One region of the Streptomyces sp. NPDC001348 genome, then DNA from elsewhere that is predicted to be linked to it. Evidence: riboswitches for the same ligand, from Rfam matches in the RefSeq annotation. Region 1 holds a riboswitch; each other region holds the start of a gene.

Region 1 (7,373 bases):
CTCCAAGTCATCGCCTTCGGCAAGGACAACGGCACGGCTATGCCGTTTCTTCCAGGACGGCGACCCCAGTCGGCCGTACGAGTGAGAAGACCGTACGACTGCGCAGGGTGAAGCCGATCGACTCGTACAGCCGGATCGCGTTCGCGTTGTCGGCCCTGGCGTGCAGGAAGGGCCGCTCGCCGCGCTCCTTGATGCCGGCCGCGACGGCACGGACCAGGCGGGTGGCCAGCCCCCGGCCGCGATACGCCGGGTCGGTGCACACGGCGCTGATCTCGGTCCAGCCGGGTGGGTGGAGGCGTTCACCGGCCAGGGCGATCAGGCGGCCCCGGTGGCGGATGCCCAGGTAGGTGCCCATCTCGACGGTGCGGGGCAGATAGGGGCCGGGTTCGGTGCGGGCGACCAGGTCGAGGATCTCGGGCACGTCGACGGGGCCGAGCCTTACGGCCTCGGGGTCGGGCTCCGCGCGCAGGCCGGTGTCCACGAGCTGGACGCCGAGTCCCGTGCCGACGACCTCCCAGCCTTCCGGTGCCTCGGTGACGCCCCGCACCGACGCGGTCCCGCCGGGGCCGACGAGCGCGGCGAGGTCCACCCAGGCGCGCGGGTCGTCCTCGTCGGAGACGGCGTGGAAGGGGGCCACGTCCTGGTGGTAGCGGGCGGCGTGGCCGATCCGTTCGGCGAAGTGGGCGTGGGGGCCGGTGAGAGCGGCCCAGGCGGGGTTGTCCAGGATGTGCGAGGAGCTTGCGTCGATGGTGGTGACGGACATGGTGTGGCGGTCTCCGGGGTGCGGCTCGGGGTGTCCGGCGTGCCGGGGACTCCACCGCGGGGCGGCGGAGTCCCCGGCACCTGGTGGTCAGGAGTTGTCGAGCGCCAGGCCGGGCGGATTGACCTCGGACTTGGCGACGGCCTCGTTGGAGAGGTTGTACGCCTTGAGCCACTCGGCGTACTGACCGTGCTTGATCAGGTAGTTGACGGCGTCGGCGAGCGGCTTGGCCAGGCCGCTGTCCTTCTTCGCGGTGGCCGCGATAAGGCCCTGCAGACTCGCGCCGGCACCTGAGTAAGTACCCGCCGTACGCGTGGCGTTGGGCGTGTTGGCCACCTGGCGGTTGTGGTAGGCGAAACCGGGGTTGGGACCGAACGAGGCGTCGACCTTGCCGCTGTTCAGGGCCAGGTAGGTGCTGGTGCTGTCCTGGAAGTACTTGACGGTGAGTTTCTTGCCCTCCTTGGCCAGCTTGTCCTTCCACTCCAGGAGGATTTTCTCCTGGTTGGTTCCGGAGCCGACGGCGATCGTCTTGCCGGCGAGGTTCTCGTAGTCGCCGTCGAAGTTCCAGGTGCTCTTCTTCGGCACGATGAAGGCGAGGTTGTCCTGACGGTAGGAGGCGAACTCGTACTTCTTCTTGCGCTCCTCGGTGTCGGTGACGTTGGAGAAGGCCACGTCGACCTTGCCGCTGTCGATGCCGACGAAGAGGTTCTCCCAGGTGGAGTTCTTGACCTCGGCCTTGAGCCCGAACACCGCGGCGACCAGGCGGCCGAGGTCGGGCTCGGAGCCGGTGAGGGTCTTCTGGTCGTTGCCGACGTACGCCAGCGGCGGGAACCCGGCGGGCAGGGCACCGATGCCGATCTCCAGCTTGCCGCCCCTCCTGACGGCGGCGGGCAGTTCGGCGCTGATCGCCTTGACCTCGGAGACCTTGATGGTGGTTTGTTGGGCGGCGCCGTTGGCGACCCGTCCGATGACTACCTCGCCGGCCTTGGCGGCGTCGGTGGAGGTGGCCGCGTCGCTGTTGCCACCGCAGGCGGCGAGCCCGGTGACCAGGGAGGCGACGACGGTCGCCGCGGCAATGCCGCGTATCAGGCTGCGTCGGGAGAAGTGGGCAGACATGGCCGTTCCTTGTCGCTGAAGTCGATGAGGGTGGTGCAGGGGGCGTCTGGTATGCCGGCGGTCAGAGGACCTTGCTGAGGAAGTCCCTGGTCCGCTCGTGCTGGGGGTTGTCGAGGATCTCGGAGGGCGGTCCCTGCTCGACGATCTTGCCGCCGTCGATGAAGACGACCCTGTCGGCGATCTCGCGGGCGAAGCCGATCTCGTGGGTGACGATGACGAGGGTGGTGCCGCTGGCCGCCAGGTCCTTGATGACGGCGAGGACTTCACCCACCAGTTCGGGGTCGAGGGCGGAGGTGGGCTCGTCGAAGAGGACGACGCCGGGGCGCAGGGCGAGGGCGCGGGCGATGGCGACGCGCTGCTGCTGGCCGCCGGAGAGCTGGCGGGGATAGGCGCCGGTCTTGTCGGCGAGGCCGACGCGGCCGAGGAGTTCACGGGCGAGTTCCTGTGCCTCGGGCTTGCCGAGTCTGCCGGTGGCGACGGGAGCCGCGGCCACGTTGTCCAGCACGGTCAGGTGCGGGAAGAGGTTGAAGTTCTGGAAGACGAACCCGATCCGGCCGCGCTGGGTCAGGATGGCCCGCTCGCTCAGCTCCTTCAGCCGGTCGCCCTGCCGCTTCACGCCGATCAGTTCGCCGTTGATGCTGACGTAACCGATCTCCGGCTTCTCCAGGTGATTGATGATCCGCAGCAGGGTCGACTTGCCGGAGCCGGAGGGGCCGAGGATGACGGTGACCTCGCCGGGGCGGACGGTCAGGTCGACGCCGTCCAGCACCCGGTGGGTGCCGTACCACTTGTGCACGTCGTGGACCTCGACGGTGGCGGCCTCGACGTCCGCCAGTGCTTCGAGCGTCTCGGCGGTCATACGGCGGCCTCCCGGCGGCTACGGGCCCTCAGGTCGGAAAGTCCGGTGCGGAGCTTCTGCAACGGTGTCGGCGGCAGGCTGCGGGTGGCACCGCGGGCGTAGTGCCGCTCGATGTAGAACTGGATGACGGACACGACGCTGGTCAGGATCAGGTACCAGACGGTGACGACCAGCAGCAGCGGCACGATGTCGCCGGGGTAGGTGGAGCCCATGGTCTGCGCGGAGCCGAACAGGTCGAGCAGGGAGACGTAGAAGACCAGCGAGGTCCCCTTGATCAGACCGATGAGCTGGTTGACGTAGTTCGGGATGATCGAGCGGAGCGCCTGCGGGAAGACGATCCTGCGGAACTGGTACCCCTTGGGCAGACCGAGCGCCGCGGCCGCCTCGTGCTGGCCCTGGTCGACGGAGAGGATGCCGCCGCGGACCACCTCGGCCGCGTAGGCAGCCTCGTTGAGGCTGAGGCCGACGACCGCGACGACCATGTCGGTGGCGAGTCTCGACTCGTCGAAGGAGAAGAAGGCCGGGCCGAAGGGGATGCCGACGCTCAACGTCTTGTACAGGGCGCTGAAGTTGTACAGGAAGATCAGTACCACGATGAGCGGGATGGAGCGCAGCGCCCAGACGTAGGTCCAGCTGACCGCGCGCAGCACCGGGCTCTTCGAGAGCCGGCCCAGTGCCAGTACGATGCCTCCGGCAAGCCCCAGCACCGCGCTGTAAGCGGTGACTTGAAGGGTGATCAGCAGGCCGTCGAGGATGGCGGGGCGCAGGAACCAGTAGCTCCAGCGGCCCCACTGGTAGAAGGGGTTGGTGACCAGCCCGTGTACGAACTGGGCGACGAGGACCAGCACGACCGCGGTGACGATCCAGCGGCCTGGCCGCCGCAGCGGAAGAACTCGCTGGGGGGTGAGGGGCTTTGCCGGTACGTCGGTGGTCGGCGCATCGGCGAGGGTGACGGTGGCACCAGGGGGTTCACTCATGGTGGGCTCCGGCTGGGTGGGAGCACCCCGGAGGCACGGCGGCATGGGGGGACGCACACGACGGCGAGGTTCCGGGGGCGGGGAGGGCAACGGCACACCGCGGGCGCGGTGTTCGTCAGGATGTGCGGGGGCTGCGGGGAGGTGTCAGCCCCGACAGCGGGCGCGGCCCGGTGCGGTACACAGTGCGCTGTTCACGCGGAGCAGATCGACGGCACGGTCGGCGACGAGCAGGTTCGCGTACGACGGTACGCAGCCGCGGGAGCGGCGTGCGGCCGTCCTCGGAGCTGCGTACATGCGTCACCGTCACTGTTCCGGCCCCAGGGGCCTCGCGCTTACCGAAACTTCATCGGCCGGGTCGTCACCTGGGGCACCCCACCGCGGTGCGAGGGTTGCCGGTCAGCAAGCCAGGGCTTGTCGCTGACGCTCATGACCTTTCTGTGCGGTAGTCAAGACAACTTCCCGAACGTGTGTCAACGCCGGTCCAGCAGGTGGAACGGCCGGCGGACGGCGTGGGCCGTCCAGTCCAGGATGCGGATGGCCCTCCGGTGGTCTCCAGGCACTGGCAGCGGGGGGCGCACCGAGCCGATCAGCGTGGTCTTCCCGGCGCCGTTCACCCGAGCAGCCCGAAGAAGGCGCCGTCCGGCATGTCCAGGTCGAGCCCGGCCACCGCGGTGAAGTCGTCTTCGTGGCCTTGCGCAGGCCCTCGACCCGCAACGCAGCCGGACTCCCGCCGCTCCGGGAAGTGGAAGCGGCAGGAGTCGCGAGCGGAACGCCCACGGGAAGCGGTTCAGTCATGGAACTGGTTCACCGGGACCGGCAGTCCGTAGTGCTCGCGCAGGGTCGCGCCCTCGTACTCCTCGCGGAACAGGCCCTTGCCGCGCAGGATCGGCAGAACGTGTTCGGCGAAGGCAGCGAGGCCCGACGGCAGGGCGGGCGCCATGATGTTGAACCCGTCCGCGGCACCGCCCTCGAACCAGGCGATGATGGTGTCCGCGATCTGCTCGGGCGTGCCGACGAACTCGAAGTGCCCTCGCCCGCCACCGAGCCGCGAGATGATCTGGCGAACCGTCAGCTGCTCGCGCATGGCGAGGTCGATGATCAGGTCGGAACGGCTCTGGGAGCCCTCCAGCTTCGGCCTTGAGAGAATGAAGTCCGGCAGGGGCGCGTCGAGTCGGAAGACGGACGGTTCCGTCTCGAACACGGCGGCCAGCTGGCGCAGCCCGTATTCCGGAATCCGCAGCTCGTCGAACTGCCGTGCGAGCGCCCGGGCTTCCGCCTCGGTCGAGCCGATGTACGGGACGATGCCCGGCAGGACGATGACGCCGTCCGGGTCACGCCCCGCGGCCCTGGTGCGGGCCTTGATGTCGGCGTAGAAGGCAGCCGCGCGCTCGTACGTCGTGTGCGCGGTGAAGATCGCCTCGGCGTGGTGGGCCGCGAAGTCCTTGCCGTCCTCGGAGGAGCCGGCCTGGACGAGCAGCGGGTGACCCTGCGGTGGACGCTCGACATTGAGCGGGCCGGCCACCTTGAAGTACCTGCCCTGGTGGCCGAGCCGGTGCAGCCGCCCGGGGTCGGCGTAGCGTCCCGTGGCCCTGTCCGCCAGGACGGCCTCGGACTCCCAGCTGTCCCACAGTGCCTTGGCGACCTTCAGGAACTCGTCGGCGCGGGCGTAGCGCTCGGCGTGGCCGGGACGGTCGTCGAGGCCGAAGTTGGCCGCCTCGTCCGCGCCCGCCGAGGTGACGATGTTCCAGCCTGCGCGGCCGCCGCTGACATGGTCGACGGACGCGAGCCGACGGGCGAGGTTGTACGGCTCGTTGTACGTCGAGGACACGGTCGCGATGAGGCCGATTCTGCTGGTCGCCTGGGACAGCGCGGTCAGCAGGGTCAGCGGTTCGAGCTGGCCCGGCGGCCGGAACTCACCGGTGCCGATGAGGGCCGGGCCGTCCGCCAGGAACAGCGAGTCGAACTTGGCGCTCTCGGCCAGCCGCGCCAGTTCGATCCAGTGCCGCAGGTCGAAGTCCGCCCGGGGATTGCTGTGCGGGAGCCGCCACGCCGCCTCGTGGTGGCCCGCTTCCATGAGGAAGGCGTTGAGGTGGAGTTGCCGTCTCTCGCTCATGAGGTGACCTTCAGCTTGGAGCTGTCGTAGCCGGCCGGGAGGAGGTTGTCGGTGATCGACTTGACGTCGACGGTCTTGGTGATCTGGCCCGCCTCCAGGAAGGCGTCGGCGAGCTTCTGTTCGGCTGCGATGTCCGCGGTCTCCACCGGGGTCACGCGGGTCTCGAAGGCCTTCACGGAGGCCTTGGCGTCGTCCAGCGGGATGCCCTCCTCCTTGGACAGGGCCTCGGCGTACTTGTCCTCGTGCTTGATCGCCCAGGCGAACTCGCCGGCCAGGCGCTTCAGGACGTCCGTGAGCGCCGCCCGCTTCGTCTTGTCATTGAGCGACTTCTCACTGGCGACGTAGTAACTGCTCGTCTGGTCGATCGGCGGCAGCCCCTTGGCCAGGATCCGTGCGCCGTTCTTGACCGCGATCGCGGACTGGGGATTCCAGATCGACCAGGCGTCCACCTTGCCCGTGTTGAAGGCCGTGGCGCCGGCCGCCGGGTCGAGGAAGACCAGCCGCACGTCCTTGGGAGTGAGACCGACGCTCTTGAGCGCGTTGAGCGCCAGGCCGTGGGCCGAACTGCCCTGCGGGACGGCGATCTTCTTGCCCTTGAGGTCCTTGAGCGTCTTCAGCGGCGACCCCTTGGGAACGATGATGTTCTCGTTGGACTGGGTGGGCGTGAGCGAGCGGTTGACCGCGACGACCTTGAAGCCGTACTCCTTCGCGGCACCGGTGATCGGTGGTACGTCGCCGACGCTTCCGAGGTCGATGTCGCCCGAGGCGGCGGCCTGCACGAGCGGCGGGCCGTAGGTGAAGCGGGCGAACTTCACCCTGTAGGACGCGTTGTCGAACACGCCGGTGATCTTCGCCAGCTCCTGGCTGCCGTCACCGCCGTTGTCGCCGATGGTGAAGGTGTACTTGCTCCACTCGGGGTGCTTGGCGTCGCTCGCGTCGGCGGCGTTGCTCAGCGGCGCGGCGGTGTCCGAGGACGACGATCCGCAGGCGACGAGGGTGCTCGCCAGGGCGAGGGAGCCGACGGTTCCGATGAGTCTGCTGGTTCTCTTACGCATGGGATGGTGTGTGCTTCCTGTGCTGGGTGAGGGTGGTTCGAGGGGAGTCAGTGCTGGCCGGCGAGGCCGAGGTCTTCCAGCAGCCGGGCGCGGAGTTCCTCGCGGGCGACGCTCGCTTCGCGGTCCGCGGCGGAGAGGCGCACCTCGTGCGAGGTGCCGATGCGGCCGTTGCTCATGACGACGACGCGGTCCGCCAGGGCGATCGCCTCGTCGACGTCGTGGGTGACAAGCAGCATGGCGGCATGGTGCTTGGTCCGCAGGGCGCGTACGAGGTCGTGCATGCGCAGCCGGGTGATGGCGTCGAGGGCCGCGAACGGCTCGTCGAGCAGCACGAGTTCGGGCTCCGATACCAGTGCCCGCGCGAGCGACACCCGCTGGGCCTCGCCGCCGGAGAGTTCCTTGGGCCATGCCTTCTCACGGCCCGAGAGGCCGACCTCGGCCAGCACGTCGCGGGCCCGCTGTTCCGCGTCGGGCCCGTGCAGGCCGAGCGTGA
Region 2 (7,373 bases), on a different contig from region 1:
GCCGCCTCGAGGCGACGGCGAACGCCGCGGACAACAGCACCGGGAGCTGAGCGCCCTGTCGGTGCCCCGCGTTACCGTTCCGGGCATGGAACGGGACGAGCTGGGCCGACGCGAGCAGGGCATCCTCGCGCTGGAACGCCGGGGCTTCAGCGGCCCCGGCGCGAAGGAGCGTGCGATACGCGAGGAACTCGGGCTGGCGCCGGTCCGCTACTACCAGCTGCTCAACGCGCTCCTCGACGACGAGCGGGCCCTGGCCCACGATCCGGTCACGGTCAACCGTCTGCGCCGGGTGCGGGAGGTGCGGCGGGGCCAGCGGTAGCCGCTGCGCGGGGCTTGGCCGGGGTTCGGGTGCCGTCGGGTGGAGCGCCCCGCCCTGGGGCTGCGCCCCTGGACCCCGGCGTTTCCCACCCACCCGCCCGTGGCCGTCGGCTGGAGAGTCCCCCGCCCTGGGGCTCCGCCCCAGACCCCGCCTGGGGCTGCGCCCCTGGACCCCGGCGTTTCCCACCCACCCGCCCGTGACGGTCGGCTGGAGAGTCCCCCGCCCTGGGGCTCCGCCCCAGACCCCGGCGGGGACTCCGTCCCCTGCACCCCTGGCGGGGCTCCGCCCGCGGAAACGCACCCCCGGCGGGGAGCGGTGAAGCTCCCAGGAGTGCATTCGTGGTTGCGTGGATAGGGTCGATCCATGGGCATCCACACGACGGACTCCACGGACCCGGACAACCCCATGGACCCGCTGCCGACCCCCGTCACCCAGGCCGGGCGGGACGGGATGAACGCGCTGCTCGCCCGGCCCCGCTCCGCGGTGGTCGGGCTCGACTTCGACGGGACGCTGGCGCCGATCGTCGCGGACCCCGACCAGGCCCGCGCCCACCCGCGGGCGGTCCCGGCGCTTGCCGCCCTCGCTCCCAAGGTGGCCTCCGTCGCCGTGGTCACCGGCCGGCCGGCCGGGGTCGCGGTGCGCTACGGCGGCTTCGCGGGCGTTCCCGGGCTGGAGCACCTCGTCGTCCTCGGCCACTACGGCGCCGAACGCTGGGACGCCGTCAGCGGCACCGTCAACGCCCCCGCCCCGCACCCCGGCGTCACCGCCGTCCGCGCCGAACTGCCCGGCTTCCTCGACCGCATCGGCGCCTGGCACGGCACCTGGATCGAGGAGAAGGGCCGGGCCGTGGCCGTGCACACCCGCCGCGCCGAGGACCCGCAGGCCGCCTTCGAGGCCCTGCGCGAACCCCTCACCGACCTCGCCGCCCGCAACGGCCTGATCGTCGAGCCGGGCCGCATGGTCCTCGAACTCCGCCCGCCCGGCATGGACAAGGGCGTCGCCCTGCTGGAGTACGTCCGCGAGACCGGCGCCGAGGCCGTCCTCTACGCGGGCGACGACCTCGGTGACCTCCCCGCCTTCGCCGCCGTCGAAAAACTCCGCTCCGACGGCGTACCCGGCCTCCTGGTCTGCAGCGGCAGCACGGAGGTGACGGAACTCGCGGAACGCGCGGACCTGGTGGTGGACGGCCCCGAGGGCGTCGTGTCGCTGTTGCGGGGGCTCGCGGCGGCGCTTGGCTGAGCGGGTGAGCGGGTGAGCGGGTGAGCGGGTGAGCGGGTGAGCGGGCGAACGGGGGGCGGACACCGGCGTCCGCCCCCCCGCGTCAGTTTTCCAGCGCGTGCAGCTGGTCCAGGAACCACTGGGCCGGGGGCAACGCCGTGGCCGCCGCCGTGAGGCGCTTGGTGCGCTCCGCGCGCTCGCCCTCGGACATGGTGAGCGCCTGGTGGAGGGCGTGCGCCGTGCCCGTGATGTCGTACGGGTTCACCGTCACCGCGTCCTCGCCCAGCTCCTCGTAGGCTCCGGCCTCCCGGGACAGCACCAGCGCGCAGCCCTCGTCGGAGACGACCGGGACCTCCTTGGCGACCAGGTTCATGCCGTCCCGGATGGGGTTGACCAGGGCGACGTCGGCCAGCCGGTACGCGGCCAGGGAGCGGGCGAAGTCGTCCTTGACGTGGAGGACGACCGGGGTCCAGTCCGGCGTGCCGTACGCGGAGTTGATCTCCTCCGCGACCCGTTGCACCTCGGCGGTGTAGTCGCGGTACACCGCGAGGTCCTGCCGCGAGGGGTAGGCGAACGCCACGTGCACCACCCGCTCGCGCCATTCCGGGCGGTCGTCGAGAAGCTGCCGGTAGGCGAGCAGCCCGCGCACGATGTTCTTCGACAGCTCCGTGCGGTCGACCCGGACGATCGTCCTGCGTGCCCTGCCGTCGGGCGCCGTACCGATCTCCGCCCGCAGCGCCGTCATCCGCTCGTCCACGTCCGGCCGGTGCGCGCGCTGCCGCAGGAAGTCCGCGTCCGCGCCCAGGCCGTGCACCCCGATCCGGGTGCCGGAGACGGAGCCGGGGCCGAGGACCGTCTCGCAGCAGGCGGTGAACGCGTCCGCCCAGCGCTGGGTGAGGAAGCCCGCCCGGTCCGCGCCCAGGATTCCGCCGAGCAGCTCGGCCGCGATGTCGTCGGGGAGCAGCCGGAAGTAGTCCGGCGGCGCCCACGGGGTGTGCGAGAAGTGGCCGATGCGCAGGTCGGGGCGGAGTTCCCGGAGCATCCGGGGAGCCAGGGCCAGGTGGTAGTCCTGGACGACCACCACCGCTCCCTGCGCCGCCTCCTCGGCGAGCGCTTCGGCGAACGCCCGGTTGTAGGCCTCGTAGGACGCCCACTGTCGCCGGAACTCCGCGTCGAGGACGGGTTCCAGCGGGGTCTGGTACAGCATGTGGTGGACGAACCACAGCACCGAGTTGGCGATGCCGTTGTACGCGTCGGAGAACACGGCCGCGTCGATGTCGATCATCCGGACCTGCTGTCCGCCGGTCGCGTCCTCGGACAGCCGCCGGCCGCCGTGGGAGCGGCGCACCGCCTCCCGGTCGGCGTCGCTCAGCGCGGCGCACACCCAGAGCGCGTTCGCGTCCGGCCCGATGGCCGACAGCCCGGACACCAGTCCGCCGCCACCCCGCTTGGCGTGCAGCGAACCGTCCTCGCGGACTTCGTACGAAACCGGGCCGCGATTGGACGCGACCAGCACCTCAGCACCGTGCGTGGAAGCCATGAGTCTCAACCTAGCCCGGCCCGGAAACGCTCAAACGTACGGTTCCCTCGCTGGCGGAGTGACACCGGCGGGATGTCGGCGGGATGTCGACGGGATCCGGCCGGGGTACGGCCGGGGTACGGCCGGGGTCAGGCCACGCGGCGCGCGGCGTACTCCGCGATCTCCGCCATCGGCGGCCGTTCCTCCGTGTCCACGGAGTAGGTGCGCGGCTCGAAGCCCTCCTCGCCCCGCTCGAACTGGGTGAGCGAGGGCCGTACGAGGTGGCCGCGGGCCAGGCGCAGCTGGGCGGTGCGGTAGATGGCGGCGGCCATCCGGCCGAGTGCCTGCCCGTCCTGGTGGCGGTGCTTGCGCACCCCCACGTCCACCTGGGCCAGGGCGTTCAGGCCCACCAGGTGCAGCGCGTCGACCAGCATGCCCAGCTCCACCCCGTATCCGACGGGGAAGGGCAGCTGCTCCAGGAGCGAGCGGCGGGCCGCGTACTCACCGCCGAGCGGCTGCACGAATCCGGCCAGCTGCGGCCAGTGCATGTTGAGCAGCGGGCGGGCCATCAGCTCGGTGACCCGGCCGCCCTGGCCCGACGCGCCCGCGAGCGGACGGTCGTACATGCCCTTCACCAGGTCCACTTCCGGGTCGGTCAGCAGCGGGCCGACGATCCCCGAGACGAAGTCGGAGGAGAAGTCCTTCAGGTCGGCGTCGATGAAGCAGACGATGTCCCCGTGGGTGACGAGGAGCGAACGCCACAGCACCTCGCCCTTGCCGGGCACGGCCGGTATCCGCGGCAGGACGTCGTCGCGGTGGACGACCCGGGCGCCCGCCGCGGCGGCCACCTCGGAGGTGCGGTCGGTGGACCCCGAGTCGACGACCACGATCTCGTCGACGAGCGGGACCTGCTGCATGAGGTCGTGGCGGACGATCGCGACGATGTCGCCGACCGTCTCCTCCTCGTTGAGTGCCGGCAGCACGACACTGACCGACTGGCCCGTGCGCTGCTTGGCGGCCAGGATCTGGTGGAGCGGGCGATCGGTCACGGACCAGGAGCGGGTGCTCAGCCAGCGCTCGACTTCTTCCAGCACGGTGTGCGGCTCCTCACTGTTGTCTCGCGCTTCGGACGACTATCTCAACTGTCCCGGCCTTCGGTTACAGTCTTGAACAACGCCGATGACCATCGCATGTCCGGGGTCACCGCCGTTCACAACCGCATACCGCTCATCCAGAGGGGCAGAGGGACACGGCCCGATGAAGCCCCGGCAACCCTCCAGTCGGTTCTCGTAGATCAGTTGGATCAGTTGAATCAGTCCTGATCGTTCCGCGAGGCTCCCGGCTAGGGAAGGTGCCAAATCCGTCTCACGGCGAGATGCGTCGTGAGGAAGATGAGGAGAAAGGGCCTCGCCTCACATGGCTGTGCAGACTGCTGAAAGCACCACCGACTCCACCGTAGACCTCGGCCCCGCCGCCGCTCTGAGCTGCCGCGAGTGCGGCCACCGGGTGCCGCTCGGACCGGTCTTCGCCTGCGAGGAGTGTTTCGGCCCGCTCGAGATCGCGTACGACTTCTCGGCCTACGACACCGAGGAGCTCCGCAAGCGGATCGAGGCGGGACCCGCGAACATCTGGCGCTACGCACCCCTGCTGCCCGTCCCGGCGGACGTGGCGACCAAGCCGAACATCAACCCCGGCTGGACCAAGCTCGTGCAGGCCGACAACCTCGCCCGTGAGCTCGGCATCGAGGCGTCGAAGCTGTATGTGAAGGACGACTCGGGCAACCCGACGCACTCCTTCAAGGACCGCGTGGTCGCGCAGGCGCTGGAGGCGGCGCGCGCCTTCGGTTTCACCACCCTGTCCTGCTCCTCCACCGGCAACCTGGCCGGCGCGGTGGGTGCCGCGGCGGCCCGGGCCGGCTTCCGCTCCTGCGTGTTCATCCCGCACGACCTGGAGCAGGGCAAGGTCGTCATGGCCGCGGTCTACGGCGGTGAGCTCGTCGGCATCGAGGGCAACTACGACGACGTGAACCGCTTCTGCTCCGAGCTGATCGGCGACCCGGCCGGCGAGGGCTGGGGCTTCGTCAACGTCAATCTGCGGCCCTACTACGCCGAGGGGTCCAAGACCCTGGCGTACGAGATCTGCGAGCAGCTCGGCTGGCGGCTCCCGGACCAGATCGTGGTCCCGATCGCCTCCGGCTCCCAGCTCACCAAGATCGACAAGGGGCTGCAGGAGCTGGTGAAGCTCGGTCTCGTCGAGGACCGGCCGTACAAGATCTTCGGCGCCCAGGCCGAGGGCTGCTCGCCGGTGTCGACCGCGTTCAAGGCGGGCCACGACGTGGTGCGCCCGCAGAAGCCGAACACCATCGCCAAGTCCCTCGCCATCGGCAACCCGGCGGACGGGCCGTACGTCCTGGACATCGCGCGCCGCACCGGCGGGGCGGTGGAGGACGTGACGGACGAGCAGGTGGTGGACGCCATCAAGCTGCTGGCCCGCACGGAGGGGATCTTCGCGGAGACGGCGGGCGGCGTGACGGTGGGTGTCACGCGCAAGCTGGTCGAGAGCGGCGTCCTCGACCCGGCCAAGACGACCGTCGTCCTCAACACGGGCGACGGGCTGAAGACGCTGGACGCGGTGGCGGGCACCGGCCTGACCGCCACGATCCGTCCCAACCTGGACTCGTTCCGAGAGGCCGGCCTCGCGTAGTACGCGCTGGCCCTGCTTACCCGACCGGAGGTCACACCCGTATGAGCGTCACCGTTCGCATCCCCACCATCCTGCGCACCTACACGGGCGGCCGGGCGGAGGTCCAGGCCGAGGGCGCGACCCTCGGCGAGGTCATCTCCGACCTGGAGAAGAACCACACCGGGATCGCCGCCCGGGTCCTGGACGACCAGGGCAAGCTGCGCCGCTTCGTCAACGTGTACGTCAACGACGACGACGTGCGCTTCGAGCAGGGGCTGGAGACCGCGACTCCGGACGGCGCGGGCGTCTCCATCATTCCGGCCGTCGCCGGCGGCTGACCGAATGACCGAACATTACCTTCGGTAACAGCGATTACCGAGGGTTCATCGAATTGCCCCCGCCGTACGAGAAACGGAGGGGGCAATTCAGTGCGGTTGAGCGCGGTACAGTTGGGGAACGCGCTCCCGGAACGCGGGTCGGGGGCCCTGGATTCGTGCCGCACACCCGACAAGAAGTAGCCAAAGTGTGCGAGTCTTTTGCGCCTTATGTGCCCTTTGCCGGGTCCGAATTGCCCTGAATTCAGCCGAATTTTTGGCAGATTCCCGACCGGCGACGTCCAGATTTCTCGTCCGATTGACCTGTTGCAGACGGCAGTTGGACAGATACATTCAGCCGCGGTCGACGCGTTCCGGCGCACGCCCCCAGTCCATGGGGGGTGAGGTCTGACCCGGATCCGCGAAGTGTGGATCTGTGCAAGGGCCAGTAATAGGGGAGTTAGGCATGGCTCAGGGCACCGTCAAGTGGTTCAACGCGGAGAAGGGGTACGGCTTCATCGCGGTCGACGGTGGTGCGGATGTTTTCGTCCACTACAGTGCGATCCAGATGGACGGTTACCGCACCCTGGAAGAGGGTCAGCGGGTCGATTTCGAGATCTCGCAGGGACAGAAGGGGCCGCAGGCGGACATGGTCCGGCTCGCGACCAGCTGAAGCACGCGCCGACTGCGACGACGTTCTTCTGTGCATCTTCGAAGGGCCCGTACCCCCCGGGGTACGGGCCCTTCGGCCTGTCCGGACGCCCGTGGAGCCCGCTGTTCACCTGGGTATCCGCTCGAGCCGCTTGCACTCGGCATGGGCGAGTGCTAATCATTGGCGTTAGCACTCTGAAGGTGAGAGTGACAGCGAAGGACCGGGTCGGTGAGGCCCGCAGACCACGTGGGGCAAGGAACCACGGGGTCCGCGAGCCGTCCGTCGCGGGCGCGGGCGCGGTCCGAAGGAATCACCCCCAGTCCTGGAGGGACCACTTCACATGGCCAAGATCATCGCGTTCGACGAGGAGGCGCGGCGCGGCCTCGAGCGCGGCATGAACCAGCTCGCGGACGCCGTGAAGGTGACGCTCGGCCCCAAGGGCCGCAACGTCGTCCTCGAGAAGAAGTGGGGCGCGCCCACGATCACCAACGACGGCGTCTCCATCGCCAAGGAGATCGAGCTCGAGGACCCGTACGAGAAGATCGGCGCCGAGCTGGTCAAGGAAGTCGCCAAGAAGACGGACGACGTCGCCGGTGACGGTACGACCACGGCGACCGTCCTGGCCCAGGCGCTGGTCCGCGAGGGCCTGCGCAACGTGGCCGCCGGTGC
Region 3 (7,373 bases), on a different contig from region 1:
GGGAGATCAACTTCTGGGGGCACACGCTCGTCCTGGGCGTGTTCATCCCGCTGGTCCTCTTCGGTGTGGTGCTGGCGGCGATCGCGGTCTACCCGTTCATCGAGTCCTGGGTCACCGGCGACAAGAGCGAGCACCACATCCTGGACCGCCCGCGCAACGCCCCTACGCGCACCGGCTTCGGTGTCGCCTGGGTCACGGTGTACATGATCGGTCTGGTCGGTGGCGGCAACGACCTGTGGGCCACGCACTTCCACCTGTCGATCAACGCCGTCACCTGGTTCGTCCGGATCGGCTTCTTCGTCGGACCGGTCGTCGCGTTCATCGTCACCAAGCGGATCTGCCTCGGTCTGCAGCGCCGCGACCGCGACAAGGTGCTGCACGGCCGGGAGACCGGCATCATCAAGCGCCTGCCGCACGGTGAGTTCATCGAGGTCCACGAGCCGCTCAGCCAGGAGCAGCTGCACACCCTCACGGCCCACAACCAGTACGTGCCGGCCGAGATCGGCCCGACGGTCGACGAGAACGGTGTCGAGCGGAAGGTGAAGGGTTCGGAGAAGCTGCGCGCCAAGCTCAGCAACGCCTACTACGGCGAGGACAACCAGATCCCGAAGCCGACCGTCGAGGAGTACAAGGAGATCACGAGCGGCCACGGCCACCACTGATCGCTGCGCACGCCACGCCACGCGCGAAGGGCCCCGTCCGGTGTTCGGACGGGGCCCTTCGCCATGCCCGACGGCTGGATAGGGTGGGGCCACACCCTGCTACGACCATCAGGAGCGGCTCATGAGCGCTGTGACCCCCGCTGGAGGCGACACCGCGGCGGGCCGTTCCTGGCCCGAGGTGCTGAACGCCCTGCTGTACGGCCGTGACCAGAGCGCGGACGCGACGGCCTGGGCGATGGACCAGATCATGCGCGGCGAGGCCACCGACGCGCAGATCGCCGGCTTCGTGGTGGCGCTGCGCGCCAAGGGCGAGACCGTCGAGGAGATCACCGGTGTGGTCCGGGCGATGTACGAGCACGCCAACGTGATCGAGGTGACCGGCCGCACGGTCGACATCGTCGGCACGGGTGGCGACGGCGCGAAGACGGTGAACATCTCCACGATGGCGGCGCTCGTGGTGGCCGGCACCGGCGCGAAGGTCGTCAAGCACGGCAACCGGGCCGCCTCGTCGGCGTCGGGCTCCTCGGACGTCCTGGAGAAGCTGGGCGTCAACCTGGACCTGACGCCACAGCGGGTGGCCGAGGTCGCGGAGGAGGCGGGCATCACCTTCTGCTTCGCGGTGAAGTTCCACCCGGCACTGCGCCATGTGGCCGCCACACGCGGCCAGTTGGGCATCCGGACGGTCTTCAACGCCCTCGGGCCGCTGACCAACCCGGCGAAGGTGAAGGCGCAGGCGGTCGGCGTCGCGGACCCCCGCCTGGCGCCGATGATCGCGGGCGTCCTGGCCGGACGCGGCAACTCCTCCCTCGTCTTCCGCGGTGACGACGGCCTCGACGAGCTGACCACGACCTCCACCTCCCACGTCTGGGTGGTCAGGGACGGCAAGGTCACCGAGGAGACCTTCGACCCGCGGGACGTCGGCATCCAACTGGTGCCGGTGGAGGCGCTGCGCGGCGGCGACCCGTCGTACAACGCCGAGGTGGCGCTGCGTCTGCTCGACGGCGAGACCGGGCCCGTCCGCGACGCCGTCCTGCTGAACTCGGCGGCGGCGCTGGTGGCCCTGGACCCGACGGGAGAACCGCTGGCCGAGCAGTTGCGTGCCGGGATGCGCAAGGCGGCCGAGTCGATCGACTCCGGGGCGGCCAGGCGGACCCTCGACCGCTGGGTGGCGGCGAGCAACGCGTAGGGACTGCCCCGACGGGGAGCAGCCGCGGGAGTAGAGTGAAACTGTGAAAACGTGGCCCCGCGGCTGCTCCGTCTCGGCGTGGGGTGCCCGGGGACACGGGCCGCAAGGAGCGAGGCATGATCCACTCAGCCGATATCCGCGAGTGGCGCAACCGTGACGTGATCGATCCCAGGGGCCGCAAGATCGGTGCCCTGGAAGCGGTCTACGTGGACACCACCACCGACACTCCTGCCATGGTCACCGTCCGCACCGGACTGCCGACCCGGCACCGGCTCGTCTTCGTCCCCCTCGACGAGGCGACCCTCGGTCCCGGGTACGTGAAGGTGGCCCACTCCAGGGGGCAGGTGAAGAAGGCACCGTCCATCGGCATGGACGACGTCCTGCCGGTCGAGCGGGAGCACGAGATCTACGAACACTACGACAGGCCCTACGAGGCCGATGTCCAACGCGGGCGCCGGCTGGCGCGCGGCTGACCGGCCCGTCGGAGGAGGCGGTCACCCATGGCGCTCTTCCTGTTCCTGATCCTCGTGGCCGTCATCCTGGGGCTCATCGGCGTGGCGGCACAGGGGCTGTTCTACCTCCTGGTCATCGGTGCGGTGATCCTGGTGGCCGACCTGGTGCTGTTCGGCGTGCGCTGGTCCCGGCACCACGGGCACCACGTCGTGCGGTGAGACTCCCGTCCGCCATCCGGACATGAGTTGCGGGCCGGTGATCAGCCACGTAACTTCTGTGACCAGGTCATGAGTGACAGTCATTCGGCCCCGGCCGACTGTCCGGCAACCCTCCGTCCGTGGCGGGGTGCCCCGGGTGAAGACCAGGCCGTGGGCAGCGAGGTCCGCGGCAAGCGCGGACCCCTCGCAAGCCAGGGGTCCTGGTCGTCGAGGGAGCCTTCTGTGAGCAAGCGAATGCGCTAGGGCGTCGAGCCCCGCCTCCGCATCCCCCTTTTCACCTCATCCGTGCTTGAGCGCCGTCCGCTCGTGCGGTGAGTTCCGCCTGCCTTCACAGGAGTACACCCATGTCCGTCCGCACCGTTGCCGCCGACCAGTCCCTCTGTGCCCCGCTGCCCGTTCTCGGCCGGGACGTCACCGTCCCGCTCGTCACCGGTGGGGAGGTCGCCTACGCCGCGCTCGACTACGCGGCCAGCGCCCCCGCGCTCCAGCGGGTCTGGGACGACGTGGCCGCGTACGCCCCCTACTACGGCAGCGTGCACCGGGGCGCCGGCTACCTCTCGCAGCTGTCCACCGACCTCTTCGAGAACGCCCGCGCCACGGTCGCCGAGTTCCTCGACTGCCGGGCGGACGACCAGGTCGTCTTCACCCGGTCGACCACGGACTCCCTGAACCTCCTCGCCCGCGCGCTCCCCGCGGGCTGCCAGGTCTTCGTCTTCGAGACCGAGCACCACGCCTCCCTGCTGCCCTGGCAGGACGCCCGGGTCACCTACCTCGACGCCCCCCGCACCCCGCGGCAGGCCGTGGAGACCCTCGAGCGGGCCCTCGCCGGCCGCCCTGTACCGACCGGAGGGGGCCACGGCCCGGCCCTGGTGTGCGTGACCGGCGCCTCCAACGTCACCGGTGAGCTCTGGCCGGTCCGCGAACTGGCCGCCGCCGCCCACGCGCACGGCGCCCGGATCGTCCTGGACGCCGCCCAGCTGGCCCCGCACCACCCGGTGAGCCTCAGGGAGCTGGACGTCGACTGGGTCGCGTTCTCCGGGCACAAGCTGTACGCCCCGTTCGGCTCCGGTGTGCTGGCCGGCCGTGCCGACTGGCTGCGCGCGGCCGAGCCGTACCTCGCGGGCGGCGGCGCCAGCCGCAAGGTCACCCGGCGCGACGACGGGGGAGTGGAGGTGGAGTGGCACGACAGCGCCGCCCGCCACGAGGCCGGCTCCCCGAACGTCATCGGCGCCTACTCCATCGCCTCGGCCTGCAAGGCGCTCACCGAGGCGGGCTTCGAGAGCCTGGTCGCCCGCGAGCAGCACCTGATCGCCGAGGTCCGCGCGGGCCTGGCGGAGGTCCCCGAGGTCCGGGTGCTGTCCCTCTTCGGCGACGACGCCCCGCGCGTCGGCGTCATCTCCTTCGTCGTCGAGGGCTGGAACAGCTCCCACTTCGCCGCCGCGCTCTCCGCGGAGTACGGCATCGGCGTCCGCGACGGCCTGTTCTGCGCCCACCCCCTGGTCCGCACCCTGCTGGGCAGCGACCCGCAGACGCAGGGCGAGTGCGGCGCCCCCGAGGCGGCGCCCGGCGAGAAGTCCCTCAACGCCGTCCGGGTCAGCTTCGGCGCGGGCACACCGGACGAGCACGTGGAGCGGTTCGTGTCCGCGGTGAAGGAACTGGTGCGGGACGGTGCCAAGTGGCGCTACCGGACCGAGGACGGCCGCTGCGTTCCGGCCGTCTGACCCCCGGCTCGGCAACCGGCTCCACGCGGCCTCCGGCCGAAACGAGGCCCTCGTCGGCCCGTCCTAGCTGTCCAGCCCGATCGCGAACGCCGCCTCCAGGTCGTGCTGGGAGTAGGTGCGGAACGCCACGTGCGTGTCGGTGGCCTCCACGCCGGGGATCTTGCTGATCCGGCCGGGGATGACATCCGCCAGGTCCTCGTGCCGGCTCACCCTGACCATGGCGATCAGGTCGTAGGTGCCGGTGACCGAGAAGACCTCGCTGACACTGTCCAGCGCGGCGATCTGCTCCGCGATCTCGGGGATCCGGTCCACGCTGGTCTTGATGAGCACGATCGCGGTGATCACGGCTGGTTCTCTCCCTCGGGGGCCGGGGCTGGGGCGGCCTCAACTCTAGGGCAGCCCCTGGTGGCCCGCCCGAACAGCACCCACGCGAGGACGAAGCCCAGCCCGAAGCCCACCAGGTGGGCCAGGTACGCCACACCCGGGCCCTGCGGGGCACGGCCCGCCGCCAGCCACTGCAGGGCCGCCCAGAAGGGCAGGACGATCCAGGCGGGGAAGCGCAGCGGGAGGAAGAACAGGAACGGGAGGAGACTGGTGACGCGGGCGCCGGGGAACAGGTAGAGGAACGCGCCGAGGACCGCCGAGATCGCCCCCGAGGCCCCGACCAGGGACTGTTCGGAGGCGGCGTTGGCGGCGGCGTAGCCGAGCAGCGCCAGATAGCCGCAGCCGACGTAGAACAGGATGAACTGGACGCGGCCCATGCGTTCCTCGGTCATCGCCCCGAAGACGTAGAGGAAGAGCATGTTGCCCAGCAGGTGCACCCAGCTGCCGTGCACGAACAGCGCCGTGGCCGGGGTGAGGGCCGTCCGGGCCGGGCCGTCGAACAGCTCGGCGGGGATCACCCCCCAGTGCCGGAAGTAGGCCCGCTGGGCGGCGAGCAGGGCGTCGCCGGAGCCGTAGACCGGATTCAGCCCGCCCGCCGGCCCGAGCAGGAACAGCAGACAGCACAGGACGATCAGGGCGTACGTCATCGGCGTCGACTTGCTGACCATGGCTACAGAGCATGACGTAACGGGACGCAAGCGCACGGACCGCCTCGCCGCCGTGGACGGACGGGCGGCGAGTCGCCGCCAGGCCGTAGGGTTACGAGCCACACGCGTCGCGGAGACGATGTGTCACGGACCACGGACACTAGAAGGAAGCGAACAGTCACGATGCCGGTTCCCCTGCCGACCGCCGAGACCCGGTGGCGCTGCACCCTCTGCGGCAACCTCACCCGTTTCGACGTGACCCGCTCGTCGAAGGTCGTCGAGTACGTCCACCTCGACCTCGCCGGTGAGCCCAAGGTCGAGGAGCGGGAGGTGGTCAGTGAGACCATCGAGTCGGTGCGCTGCCGCTGGTGCAACGCGGTGGACCAGGTGGAACTCGTGGACAGGCCGGGCGCCGACTCCTGACCGGAGCGACGCACACGTGATGGGGTGTGACGGATGGTGGAGACCACGGGCGGGGGGCCGGGCGACGGCACCGCCGAGGTGCTTGACCGTCCGCTGCCCGACGGCGTGCGGCGGCGGGTCGTGCAGATCGTCTCGGACGGCTTCGGCGGGCTGACGGTCGCCGAACTACCCGCCCAGCTACGGCAGTACGCCCGTTTCGCCCCCAACCGTCGCGCGAAGTTCGCGGGCAACGCGATGGCGGCGGCGCTGGAGACCGAGCCGCTGTTCCGCCAGCGCATCGGCGAGAAACTCAGAGAGGCCCAGCCGGAACTCACCGGCGCCCTCGACTCGGGCTCCCCGCCTCCGGCCGCGGACCCGCTCGACGTGGCGGCCGCGGCCTACGTACTGCGCCCCGCGGGCTGGGTGAAGCTGGTGACCGCGGCCGGCGAGGAGGCCCTGCGGGCGGACGCCGAGCGCGCCGACGAGGAGAGCCGCGCCGAGCTGGAGCGGCTGCGCGAGGAGCTCGACCGGGCCCGTGAGCAGACCCGGGCCGAGACCGAGCGGCTGCGCGCCGAGCTGGAGTCGGCCAAGAGGGAAGCGGAATCGCTTCACCGCAAGCTCCGCGCCGCCCTCAGCGACGTCAAGCGCGGCGAGGCGGCCCTGCGCAGGGTGCAGGGCGAGATCGAGGTGGTGCGGGCCGAGGGGCAGGCCCAGGTGTCCGCCGCGGAGAGCGAGACCCGGCGGCTCAAGTCCCGCCTCGGCGAGGCCGAGGCCGCGCTGGAGGCCACGCGCAGAGCAGCCCGCGAGGGGCGCAGTGTGGAGGACATGCGCGTCCGGCTGCTCCTTGACACCCTTCTGGACGCGACGCAGGGGCTGCGCCGGGAGCTGGCCCTGCCGCCGGTGTCGGTGCGGCCGGCGGAGACGGTGGACGCGGTCGAACCGGGACGGATGACCCCGAAGGACATCGCCGCACGGGCGTTGTCCGAGAACGATCCCGCGATCCTCGACCAGCTCCTCGCCCTGCCGCAGGCGCACCTGGTGGTCGACGGCTACAACGTCACCAAGACCGGCTATCCGCAGATGCCGCTGGAGAAGCAGCGGCTGCGGCTGCTCGGCCAGCTCTCCCAGCTCGCCGCCCAGACCGGCGCCGAGGTGACGTGCGTCTTCGACGGGGCCGAACTGGCCGCGCCGGTGCTGCTGGCCCCGCCGCGCGGGGTGCGGGTGCTGTTCTCCAAGCCGGGCGTCACGGCCGACGAGCTCATCCGCCAGCTGGTGCGCGCGGAGCCGCCGGGCCGCCCGGTCATCGTCGCCTCGACGGACCGCGAGGTGGCCGACGGGGTCGCCAGGGCGGGGGCCCGTCCGGTGGCTTCTGCGGTGCTTCTGAAGCGCCTGTCCTGAAAACGCCAACGTAGAGGTTTAATGCCCGAATTGGCGGTTCTGTCACGCAACGTAGTGTCAACCGCGCATCACTCCATGTGGGTTGAGTGCAAAGAATGCATTGCGTGACGAGGATTTTTGGTGTGAGGATTTGATCTGATCACAAGAGGGTCACTAGGGTCTGGGCTCGAACCTCCGAGCGGGTGATCACTCACAAGAAGGAGTTCGCCTGTCGTGGCGTCCCACCGTCGACCCAAGCAGCCCAGTCGCACGCGTGTCACCGTGCTGACCACCGCAGCAGCCGCCGCCGTCGCGTTCAGCGC

The links. A riboswitch is a leader RNA that binds a small molecule or an ion and turns the genes downstream of it on or off. The one in region 1 is predicted to bind S-adenosylmethionine.
Region 2: linked by a shared signal. The riboswitch ahead of thrC (threonine synthase) and the one ahead of ACWC21_RS33685 (amino acid ABC transporter permease) in region 1 are both predicted to bind S-adenosylmethionine.
Region 3: linked by a shared signal. The riboswitch ahead of ACWC21_RS04875 (aminotransferase class V-fold PLP-dependent enzyme) and the one ahead of ACWC21_RS33685 (amino acid ABC transporter permease) in region 1 are both predicted to bind S-adenosylmethionine.

What each region holds. Positions count from the first base shown of each region.
Region 1 is NZ_JBSFIK010000044.1:19,783-27,155, reverse strand. It holds gene ACWC21_RS33700 (GNAT family N-acetyltransferase) at 38-763, opposite strand; gene ACWC21_RS33695 (transporter substrate-binding domain-containing protein) at 851-1,876, opposite strand; gene ACWC21_RS33690 (amino acid ABC transporter ATP-binding protein) at 1,938-2,735, opposite strand; gene ACWC21_RS33685 (amino acid ABC transporter permease) at 2,732-3,712, opposite strand; SAM riboswitch class IV at 4,036-4,144, opposite strand; gene ACWC21_RS33680 (LLM class flavin-dependent oxidoreductase) at 4,500-5,825, opposite strand; gene ACWC21_RS33675 (aliphatic sulfonate ABC transporter substrate-binding protein) at 5,822-6,880, opposite strand; gene ACWC21_RS33670 (ABC transporter ATP-binding protein) at 6,928-7,373, opposite strand, start outside.
Region 2 is NZ_JBSFIK010000008.1:221,481-228,853, reverse strand. It holds gene ACWC21_RS11710 (ABC transporter substrate-binding protein) at 1-50, shown strand, start outside; gene ACWC21_RS11705 (DUF3263 domain-containing protein) at 86-319, shown strand; gene otsB (trehalose-phosphatase) at 683-1,558, shown strand; gene ACWC21_RS11695 (alpha,alpha-trehalose-phosphate synthase (UDP-forming)) at 1,641-3,077, opposite strand; gene ACWC21_RS11690 (glucosyl-3-phosphoglycerate synthase) at 3,206-4,150, opposite strand; SAM riboswitch class I at 4,281-4,454, shown strand; gene thrC (threonine synthase) at 4,473-5,759, shown strand; gene ACWC21_RS11680 (ubiquitin-like small modifier protein 1) at 5,801-6,076, shown strand; gene ACWC21_RS11675 (cold-shock protein) at 6,519-6,725, shown strand; gene groL (chaperonin GroEL) at 7,045-7,373, shown strand, end outside.
Region 3 is NZ_JBSFIK010000003.1:284,924-292,296, reverse strand. It holds gene qcrB (cytochrome bc1 complex cytochrome b subunit) at 1-662, shown strand, start outside; gene trpD (anthranilate phosphoribosyltransferase) at 784-1,848, shown strand; gene ACWC21_RS04885 (PRC-barrel domain-containing protein) at 1,965-2,321, shown strand; gene ACWC21_RS04880 (hypothetical protein) at 2,349-2,519, shown strand; SAM riboswitch class IV at 2,585-2,701, shown strand; gene ACWC21_RS04875 (aminotransferase class V-fold PLP-dependent enzyme) at 2,864-4,240, shown strand; gene ACWC21_RS04870 (Lrp/AsnC family transcriptional regulator) at 4,304-4,585, opposite strand; gene ACWC21_RS04865 (rhomboid family intramembrane serine protease) at 4,582-5,292, opposite strand; gene ACWC21_RS04860 (hypothetical protein) at 5,455-5,694, shown strand; gene ACWC21_RS04855 (NYN domain-containing protein) at 5,728-7,071, shown strand; gene ACWC21_RS04850 (NlpC/P60 family protein) at 7,285-7,373, shown strand, end outside.